DNA from 2 places in the Methylorubrum sp. GM97 genome. Region 2 is predicted to be linked to the other one. Evidence: predicted binding sites of a transcription regulator. Region 2 holds the regulator's gene; the other holds the start of a gene.
The links. Region 2 encodes LexA, which represses DNA repair genes until DNA is damaged. Its sites were predicted from a motif close to TGTTCNNNNTGTGTTCNG; they were not measured.
Positions count from the first base shown of each region.

Region 1: dinB (DNA polymerase IV) is a predicted target of LexA. The motif match lies at 3,295-3,312, and genes of this name have one in related genera.

Region 1 is NZ_AP025942.1:4,790,899-4,795,903, forward strand. Features, by position in the region: gene MSPGM_RS22320 (hypothetical protein) at 371-1,189, shown strand; gene MSPGM_RS22325 (DUF927 domain-containing protein) at 1,412-3,142, shown strand; gene dinB (DNA polymerase IV) at 3,369-4,436, shown strand; partial or broken gene MSPGM_RS22335 (metallophosphoesterase) at 4,658-4,822, opposite strand.
Region 2 is NZ_AP025942.1:5,238,361-5,243,365, reverse strand. Features, by position in the region: gene MSPGM_RS24270 (3-keto-5-aminohexanoate cleavage protein) at 1-113, shown strand, start outside; gene MSPGM_RS24265 (MFS family transporter) at 227-1,582, opposite strand; gene MSPGM_RS24260 (DUF1236 domain-containing protein) at 2,216-2,878, shown strand; gene lexA (transcriptional repressor LexA) at 3,044-3,766, shown strand; gene MSPGM_RS24250 (ComEC/Rec2 family competence protein) at 3,760-5,005, opposite strand, start outside.

The sequences.
Region 1 (5,005 bases), 450 kb from region 2:
TGCCATCATGCGCGCCGAAATGCCTGATTTGGTCGAGGCGGCACCACGGCCGGGCGTCGTCCCGATGACCATTTAAAAGGTTCGTCTGCGTACCGCGTGGATCCAAAGCTCGTCTCAGGACAAAGATCCAGAGGGCGGTTCGAGGTCTCGCAGGCAGGGTGAGCCCGGTGAGACGGTGAGATGCGGGCGAAAACCCGACCGTGTCTGTCACGGCGGCTCAGCCGGCCGTGCACCGATTGCAAAAAAGCGCAGCCCGCTCAGCGACATAAATCCGGGCGGGTAATCGGGACGGAGAATACCCAGCGTTTGTATTCACCCTGAAAATGACCCTGTAGATGGAAGGGCTTCGCCATTGAAAGCGAGGCCCTTTGTGACCCACTTCCGCCCTCCCGATCCGCCTGACTGCCTCGTGGCACTCGGGCTCGACAACTTCGAGACTGCCGAGGACGCCGCCCGCCGTCAGCACGCCATGGTTCAGGCCCTGGCCCGAGCCGGCGCCCCGCCGAGCCTGATCCGCGGTCTCAGTCAGTGCACGACCGATGAGTGCGGCCTACGGCGCTGCCGCGACGGCTGCCATCATGGTCAGCGCAAGCAGCGCCTCGCGCTCACCCTGCAGGCCGATACGCTGCTTCGCAGCAAGCCTGGCCCCCTTCTTGCCGTGAGCCTCGTCCACCCGCTGTGGGCGGTGCCCTACAAGGCAGCACCGGGGGCGATCTCGATCCCGGCCGTCAAGCAGCACGTGAAGCGCGGCTTCATGCGCCTCACCGCGCGCATCGGGAAGCGCCCGACGGCGGTGGGCGCTTTCGAGGTTTGCCTGAATCGTGACTCAAAGGGGACGAAGACCTGGGCTGGGCAGGTTCACCTCGTTGTGGCGGGCGCGACCCGGGACGAGCTCCATGCGGCGCTCGGGGTGGGCAAACGCTACCCGCTGCCGCCCTACGCCAAGCCCCTCGTTGTCGAGGACGTCGGCAACACGGTGCGTCAGCAGGCCTACGCGCTGAAGCGGTACGCCGAGCAGCGCATCGCCTACGTCGCGGCGAATGGCCGCCAAGCCCGCCGTCACCTCCCGCTCGACGCCAGCGATCAGCGGACCTTCGACCGCTGGCTGTGCCGCCTCAGTCTCGGCGAGCGCGTGATCCTGGTCGGCTGTAAGCGCCTCAACGGTCAGCTGGCGAGCGTTGCGCCATGAGCTGTGTACTCACGACAGTGCGTCATAAGCCGCCATGATTGACGTTTTTCAGCAGGAAATTACCAGAATCACGGATGATTTACATCGAAAATAACTAAAGCTGCAAAGGAGGGCCCAGTGGGCCGCTATAAGAGCTATCTCAAATCTTCCACGGTCTCAATCGACCGTATCAATCATGTGAGACGGCGAGACGGTGAGACGAACCTGTCTCACCGGGCTCACGTGCCTCACAGCGAAAAGCGCACGGCGACGACCATCAAGGCCTCCCGCGCTGCGCGGCGCGCTGCTGCCCGCCACTCCGGCGCGCCGATCCGCATGATTCGCATCCGCAAGGAGGCCGACCATACCCTGCACTTCCTCGTGACCATCGATCTCGACCGCGGGCGCACGAAGATGCTGACGATTAGCCAGATGAGTTCACTGGGCCAGATCGCCAAGGAAATCGGCGCTGTCTCGGAGCACCTCTCCCGTGACCTCGACGTGGCCAAGGAACAGGTCGCGGCGCTCATCGCCGCCGCTCCCAATGAGACCAGGACGGCGGTCGAGTACGGCGGCTGGAAGGACCGCGAGGCCTACATCGGCCCCGACCTGCGCCGCGGGCGCGGCTGGGACCGCTATGTCTGGAGCGGTACAGTCTCTCCGAGCGCCATCCTCGCGGCGGGCACGTTCTGGGGCTGGCGCCGAGAGGTGGCGGCCCTGTGCGCGGAGTCGAGCTACCTTGCCTTTGCGCAGCTCGTGGCGCTCGCCGGCCCGGTCCTGTACTGGGCCGACCTGCCCGAGGGAGCGGTGTTCCACTTGGCCGGCCAGTCCTCCACCGGCAAGACCACGACCGCGCGGGTTGCCGCCTCCTTCGACGGCCCGCCTGACAGCCACGGCAACTGGCATCAGAGCGATCGTCGTACCGGTGAGAACGCCGCCATCCGCTGCGACCGCGCGTACATTCTCAACGCGGCCGAGAAGGCCAAGCGGGAGGATTTGCGTGCGGTCCTCTCGAGCATTACGCACGGCCTCGTCGAGGGCGGCAGCAAGCGGTACGCGGCTGCGGTTAAGGCGACCCTGCCGGACCTGCGCATTCGTTCGCCCATCCTCAGCAACGGCAACCGGTCCGGGGCGGAGATGGCTCGAACCGCGCGCTTGCCGTGGGATGAGCAGGAGGCGGCCCGCTTCATCACCATCCCGGTGCCGCCGCGCGAAGAGGGCGGCATCGTCGACCGGCCGAAGGGCTCGGAGCCGGGCTACGCCGCCGACCTCATTGCGCGGCTGGAGGACGGCATGAAGCATCATCACGGCCGCGCCCTGGGACGTTGGCTCGATCACGTCTGGGCACACCGCGGGCGCGTCAACGGGCTGATCGAGGAGTTCGTCGAGACGGTGCAGCCGGCCGACGCCTACCATGGCCGCATCGCGCGCAAGTTCGGGCTGATCTACGCCACCGGTACTATCGCGGTGGGGACCGGCTTCCTGCCCTGGAAGGCGGGCCTGCCCCTGAGCGTGGTGCGCCGCCTCTACCGTCGGGCGTTGGCGGCTCTGCAGGAAGGCTGCCCGGTCGAGGCGCTGGTCGCCTTGCGCGAGGCGCTCCTTGACCCCGCGGTGTTCCCGGACATCGGCGCAGCCAAGGAGCTCGTCCTCGACGACGACCGCGTGGCCGGCTTCCGCTTCAGCCGCGCGGAGGGCGAGTTCGTGGCGATCCGTCAGGAGAAGCTGAGCGCGGTGTTGGGCAAGACGACGGCGCCGGCGGTGCTGATCGCTGCGCTTGAGGAGGCGGGCGTGATCGAGGGTGGGCACGGGGCACGCCGGGGTAAGCAACTCCACGTCCGCCTCATCAGCCGCGCCAACGGCTGCATCGTGACAAAGCCGCGCTGCCTGGTGATGAAAGCGGACGCGCTTGCCGCCTTCGTCGAGGCGGCGGGCCGGGGTCGTCGCAGCGACGAGGACGCCATCGTGTTGGCCTGACGATCAGGAGCTATGACCGTATCCCCCACGGGCTTCGCGTCCGTGGGGGATACCAGCACCACGCCTTCTTGCTCCCAGTCTGAACGGCGCTCTGCACGCCAAGAAGCTAGGGGACGCCGACCTGCACCCGCTTGACCTCAGTGGCCCCGGGCGCGAACAAACACTGAACATACGAGCGTGAGGCGCCTGAGGGCGTGCGCGCCGGTTCATTTCCGGATCGACGCCGATGCGCAAGATCATCCACATCGACATGGACGCGTTCTATGCGTCCGTCGAGCAGCGCGACGACCCGAGCCTCCGCCATCGCCCGCTGGCAGTCGGCGGGTCACGCGAGCGCGGCGTCGTGATGGCGGCAAGCTACGAGGCGAGGGCCTTCGGCGTGCGCTCGGCCATGCCGTCGGCCACCGCGCGCCGGCTCTGCCCCGATCTCGTGTTCGTGCGCCCGCGATTCGAGGCCTATAAGGCCGTCTCATCGGAGATCCGCGCCGTGTTCGAAGAGCATACGCCCATCATCGAGCCGGTTGCGCTCGATGAGGCCTACCTCGATGTCACGGAGAACCTGAAGTGCCTGCCGACCGCGACCGACGTCGCGCGGGACATTCGCGCCACGATCCTTGCCCGAACCGGGCTCACGGCTTCAGCAGGCGTGTCCTACAACAAATTTTTGGCCAAAGTCGCCTCGGACCATCGCAAGCCCGACGCGCTGTTCGTCATCACGCCGGCCATGGGCCCCGGCTTCGTGGAAGCCTTGCCCATCGGCCAGTTTCGCGGCGTCGGGCCAGCGACCGAGGCGAAGATGCAGCGGCTGGGCATCCGTACGGGCGCCGATCTGAAAGCACGCTCACTCGACGAACTGCGGGCGGCCTTCGGCAGAGCAGGCGATTACTACTACCGAGTGGCTCGGGGAGTCGACGAGCGGCCGGTGCGAGCGCACCGCGAGCGCAAGTCCATCGGTGCGGAGACGACATTCTCCGACGACACAAGCGAGCACGCGGTGCTGGCCGAGCGCCTGCAGCCGCTCCTCGATAAGGTCTGGGCGGTGGCGACAGCGAAGGCGGTGGTGGCACGCACCGTGACGCTGAAGTTGAAGTTCTCGGACTTCGCTCAGATCACGCGGGCGCGCTCCCTCACGCAACCGCTCGCGGATCGTGCGATGCTGGAGCAGGTCAGTCTCGGGTTGTTGCGCGACGCGTTCCCCCTGCGCCGGAGCGTGCGGCTGATCGGGACGGCGCTCTCTTCGTTGCAAGCGCAGTCTGGCGAAAGTGGACCGCAGCAACTTGATTTCGCCATGTGATGAGGCGGCCAGCCATTGTCGCCAACCCTGAGGCACCCCTTCGTCCACCGCGAGCCACCTCCTGCATCGATCCGTCTGACAAGGGGGCCTCGCCGCAGCCCTTCCCCAGATAATGGGTGCGAGGTGCGACTCAGACCGGTCTGCTGGCCTGACGCGATGGCCGTCGTTCGAGAGCGAGTCGCTTCTTCGAACCCTGAAGGCAGAGCCAGACCTAGTTTCCGTCAGTTCGTGCGAGGCCGAACTTTGGCTCGGAGCGTGATACGCGTCAGCTCGGACGGAGGACCTAGTCGGAGGGCAAAGCCTGGCCACAGCGCCGTGCCGTTGTTGACGTAGAGCGTCATCCCACCGAACGCGGTCGCGCCCGAGACGAAGCCGCCGTTCCCCCGCAACCGCGCCCAGGCCGTCGGAGCGGCGTGGGTCGCTCAGCGGCAGCGCCGCCGCGGCCTCCGAAACCCCCTCCCCTTTCTTCCCAAAGGCTTGCCCAGACCGACATCATCGATGTGGCGCGCGTCGCTGCGCTCAAGATGATGAAGGGAATCATACCGACCACTGCGCTGAACGACCCAGCG
Region 2 (5,005 bases):
GGCTCGCCGATGGCAATGCCGACCTTGTCCGTCTGGCCGCCCGGATCTGCGCGGAGCACGGCGCCCGGCCGGCGACGCCGGCCGAGGCGCGGGCAATCCTGCGCCTCGGCTGAGCTCAAGGCACCGCCCCGAGCGGTGGCTCTCGGCGTTTCGAAAAAGACGATGCGCCAACACGAGGCGAGGGTGTCGTTCCGGATCAATGTCCGGAACGACACCCTCGCGCCGATCAGGCCAGAACCGGGCTCGTCTTGCGTCCCAGCGCCTCCTCCACGGTGCCGTCCCCGTCGAGATAGCCGTGGCGCTTCGGGTTCGGCATCACCAGTGAAGCGATGAACGAGATCGCCAGCATCACGGCGACGTACCAGAAGAAGCTGGTCTCCGCGCCGACATGCTTGAGCCAGAGCGCGACCGCCTCCGCCGTGCCGCCGAACAGTGAGTTGGCCACCGCGTAGGACAAGCCGACGCCGAGCGCCCGCACCTGGGTCGGGAACAGCTCCGCTTTCACGATGCCGCTGATGCCGGTGTAGAAGCTGATCACGACGAGCCCGGTCATGATGAGGCCGAAGGACAGGACGGGATCGGTGGTGGTGCCGATGGCCGTCATCAACGGCACGATCATCACCATGCCGAGGCCGCTGAACAGCAGCATGTTCGTCTTCCGGCCGATCCGGTCAGAGAGCCAGCCGAAGAAGGGCTGGATCGCCATGTAGGCGAACAGTGCCACCGTCGTAATCTGCGACGCAGTCACCTTGTCTATATGGGCGGTGTTGAAGAGGTATTTCGGCATGTAGGTCGTGAGGGTGTAGAACGACAGCGACCCGCCGGCCGTATAGGCCAGCACCACGGCGAAGGCCCGCCAGTGCTTGAGCAGACCGGAGAGTGTTCCGGCTTCCTTCGAATCCTTGTTCTCCGCGCTCATTGTCTCGGAGAGCGAGCGGCGCAGGAACAGGGCAACCACGGCGGCCAGCGCACCGATCACGAAGGGAATGCGCCAGCCCCAGGCCGTGAGTTGCTCGGCCGTCAGCACGCTCTGGAGTACGACGAGCACCAGCGACGCGAGCAACTGGCCGCCGATCAGCGTGACGTACTGGAACGAGGCGAAGAACCCGCGCTGCCCCTTGGTCGCGACCTCGCTCATGTAGGTTGCGCTGGTGCCGTACTCGCCGCCGACCGAAAGGCCCTGCACCATGCGCGCGATCACGAGAAGAACCGGCGCGAGATGGCCGACGGTCGCGTAGGTCGGCAGCAGGGCGATGGCGAGCGAGCCGCCGCACATCATCAGCACCGAGATCATCAGCGAGGTCTTGCGCCCGAGACGGTCGGCGATGCGCCCGAACAGCCAGCCGCCGATCGGCCGCATGAAGAAGCCCACCGCGAAGACCGCGGCCGACTTCAGGAGCTGGCCCGTGTCGTCACCCTCCGGGAAGAACACCGGGGCGAAGTAGAGAGCGAAGAAGGCGTAGCAGTAGAAGTCATACCACTCGACGAGATTGCCCGATGAGGAACCGACGATGGCCATGATGCGGCGGCGGCGGTCGGCGGCCTCGTCGAGCGGCGGCGCGGCAGCGCTGGTGTCCAGCATGCGTTTCCCCTGATTGTCCGGCCCGCGAGCGGCCGTGAGCCCTTATCAGAGGCCGGTATCTCACCGACACCGGCCCCACGCCGACGCGGTCGGCGGCCATTCCATGACAGATGCCGGAGAACGTTGCGCTCCCACGCTTAGAGCGTTGGACTCACCGAGCCCATCGCCCCCGCGCTCCGGGACGGCAGCTGGCATATCATACCGGCCACCGTATCACGGCCTTCCGCCCGCGAAGGAGCGGGCCCGGCGCAGCAAGCGTGTTGGCTCAAGTGCGATACTGCCGTCCGAGTTTTGCCAAGCACATCAACGGTTACGTTCCGGACTGCCGGCAGCCGTCACCGTATCCGTTCGTGCATCGCCGCGATTGCTCTGAACAAACAACCGGATGGCATCCGCCGGGAACGGTTTTCCGAGGGCTGCCGTTGCGTCCCTAGCTTCGGCACCAGGTCGGTCGCTGAGAAAAGACAGGGACGGAACATGACGAAACTCTTTCGCAGTACGGCGACGGCCGCAATTCTGATGTTAGGCGCGGCGACCGCACTCGCTCAAGGCGGCGGCGGCGGTGCTGGCGGCGGCGGGGGCCCCGGCGCTGGAGGTGCCGGCGCTGGGGGTGCTGGCGCTGGAGGTGCCGGGATGGGCGCAGGCGGTGCTGGTGGTGCCGGCGGAGGCGCTGGCGGCGTGGGCGGCGGTGCGGCCGGCGGAGCACGGGGCGGCGCGGGCGAGGCCGGCGGCGCTGGCGGTGCCCGTGGCGGCGCCGATGTCGGCGGCGCTGCCCGCGGCGGCGAGAGCGGCGGGGCGGCACGCGGCGGCGAGGCGGGAGAGCCGGGCGCCCGTGGCGGGCGCGAGGGCGGCCCGGCCCGCGCCGAGCAGCCGAGCGAGCGCGGCAACCGCGAGTCCGGGCAGCCCGACCGCAGCGGCGCGGGCGAGCGCGGTGGACGGGATGGCCGTGACGGGCCGGGCGAGCGCGGCGGCCGAGATGCTGCGGGTGAACGCGGCGAGCGCGGTGGTCGCGGCACGGCCGTCGAGGCACGGGGCGCCTCGAGGAACCTGAGCTCGACGCAGCGCACTGAGTTCCGCCAGTCGATCTCCCGTTCCAGCGTTCGCGCCGTCACGAACGTCAACTTCGCCGTCCGCGTCGGCACGGCGATCCCGCGCTCGGTCTCGCTGCACCCGCTGCCTCCGGCGATCCTCTCGGTCGTGCCGGCCTATCGCGGCCTGCAGTTCATTCTCGTCGGGGACGACATCGTCATCATCGACCCCGACACCTACGAGATCGTGGATGTGATCCCGGCCTGATCCCGAGGCACGGCACGACGTGAGAGGCGGCGGGGCGACAGCTCCGCCGCCTCTGTCGCTTCCGGAGGGATGCTTGCGGAACAGGAGAGGAACGTCTAGGCTGTTCGTGCTTTGTTTTCAACGATTCTGCGGCGCCCCCGGCCCGCGGTCGACAGCAGGTGCCGCATGCTGACCCGCAAGCAACTCGAACTGCTCCAGTTCATCCAGCAGAGGATGCAGGAGAGCGGTGTGCCGCCGTCCTTCGACGAAATGAAGGACGCGCTCGACCTGAAATCCAAATCCGGCATCCACCGCCTGATCATGGCGCTGGAAGAGCGCGGGTTTCTCCGCCGTCTGCCGAACCGGGCGCGGGCGATCGAGATCCTGCGCATGCCCGACATGCCGGCGGCCAAGCCCGCATCGTCCGAGCCGCGTCGCTTCACGCCGAGCGTGGTCGAGGGCGGTCTTTCGGCCAAGCCCGCCGCGCCGAAGCCTCCCATGCTTCAGGCCCATGACGGCAAGGGCCAATCGGTGATGGTGCCGGTGATGGGCCGGATCGCTGCCGGCGTGCCGATCTCGGCGATCGAGAGCCAGAGCCATTCGATTTCGATGTCCCCCGACTTCCTGTCTGGTGGAGAGCATTACGCGCTGGAAGTGCGCGGCGATTCGATGATCGAGGCCGGCATTCTCGATGGCGACCTCGTGGTGATCCACAAACAGGAGACCGCCAACAATGGCGACATCATCGTCGCGCTGATCGACGACGAGGAGGCGACCCTCAAGCGCCTTCGCCGCCGCGGCTCGTCGATCGCGCTGGAAGCTGCCAACCCGGCATACGAGACCCGCGTGCTCGGGCCCGATCGGGTGCGCATCCAGGGCAAGCTCGTGAGCCTCGTGCGCCGTTACTGAGGATTTTCGGAGGGCGGCGGGTCTGATGGATCCGCCGCACTTGGATCATTGGAAGGTTGGGGGCCCGCCTCAATTGCCGGCGTCGCCGCGCTGGCAGGCCGGGGTTGCCAGGGCTTCGGCTGATCGGCCCCGCGGGCGGTGACGATTTCAGGCCCTTCCGTTCCGAGGCGGATCGCCGTGGCGCCCCGCACCGCCAGGAACGTCCGGTCGGCGATCAGCGGTGCGGCGCAGCCCGGCGGGGCACGCAGTCGGGTGATGAGGATGTCGGCCCGGGCGCAATCCTCCGCGAAGGCACGCTTGTCCATGACGAGAGCGACGGCGCGCCCGTCCATCGCCGTGAGGGTGCAGCCGATCCGGTCGCAGCGCGGCCCGGCGGCGCCAGTGGCGGCCTCCGGAGGGCGCCCGTCGCCATCGGCCTTCAACCATTGTTCGAGCACGAAGCCGGGCGGGCGTCCGAGAACCACGAGGCGCCCGTCCTTGCCGCGGACCGCGGCGCCGGCCCCGTCCCGGTCGATATAAATGTCGTAGCGGATCGGGCTCGCGGCGAGGGCAATACCGAGCCCCGCCGGCACGAGGGCGAGGAGACGCAGCCGCGACACGGGAAGTGTCGCCAGCAGCAGGGCGGCGGCGAGCAGCATCAGGGCGCCCGTTCCGAACGCGGGCAGCACGACGTTGGCTTGCCCGAACCCGGCGATCCAGGCGGAGATGTCGAGCATGCCGCGCACCGCGAGCCCCATCAGCCACCAGACCGGACGGTCGAGGGCGAAGGGGTAGGCCAGCATTCCGAGTACCGCCGCGGGCATCACCGCGAGCGAGACGAGCGGCAGCGTCAGCGCGTTGCCGACGAGGCCGAAGGGCTGCACGGTCTGGAAGTGGTAGGTCGCGAATGGCGCGGTGGCGAGTTGCGCCACCAGCGTCGTGGCCAGCGTTCCGACCACCGCCTTCGCCACCCAGGACGCGGACCGCGCGATCCGCGACGAACTGTGGGTTCGGAAAACCCGCCCGTCGATGAGCGGCGCACAGGCGATGAGGCCGGCGACCGCGCCGAACGACATCTGGAAACTCGGACCCAGCAGCGCCTCCGGCTCGCGGGCGAGCGCCAGGATCGCCGCGAGGGCGAGGTTGCGGAGACTGAGCGCCGGGCGATCGACGAGAATCGCGCCGAGCATCACCAGCGTCATGATCAGCGCGCGCTCGGCGGCGACGTCCCAGCCGGAGAAGGCGCAATAGGCGGTCACG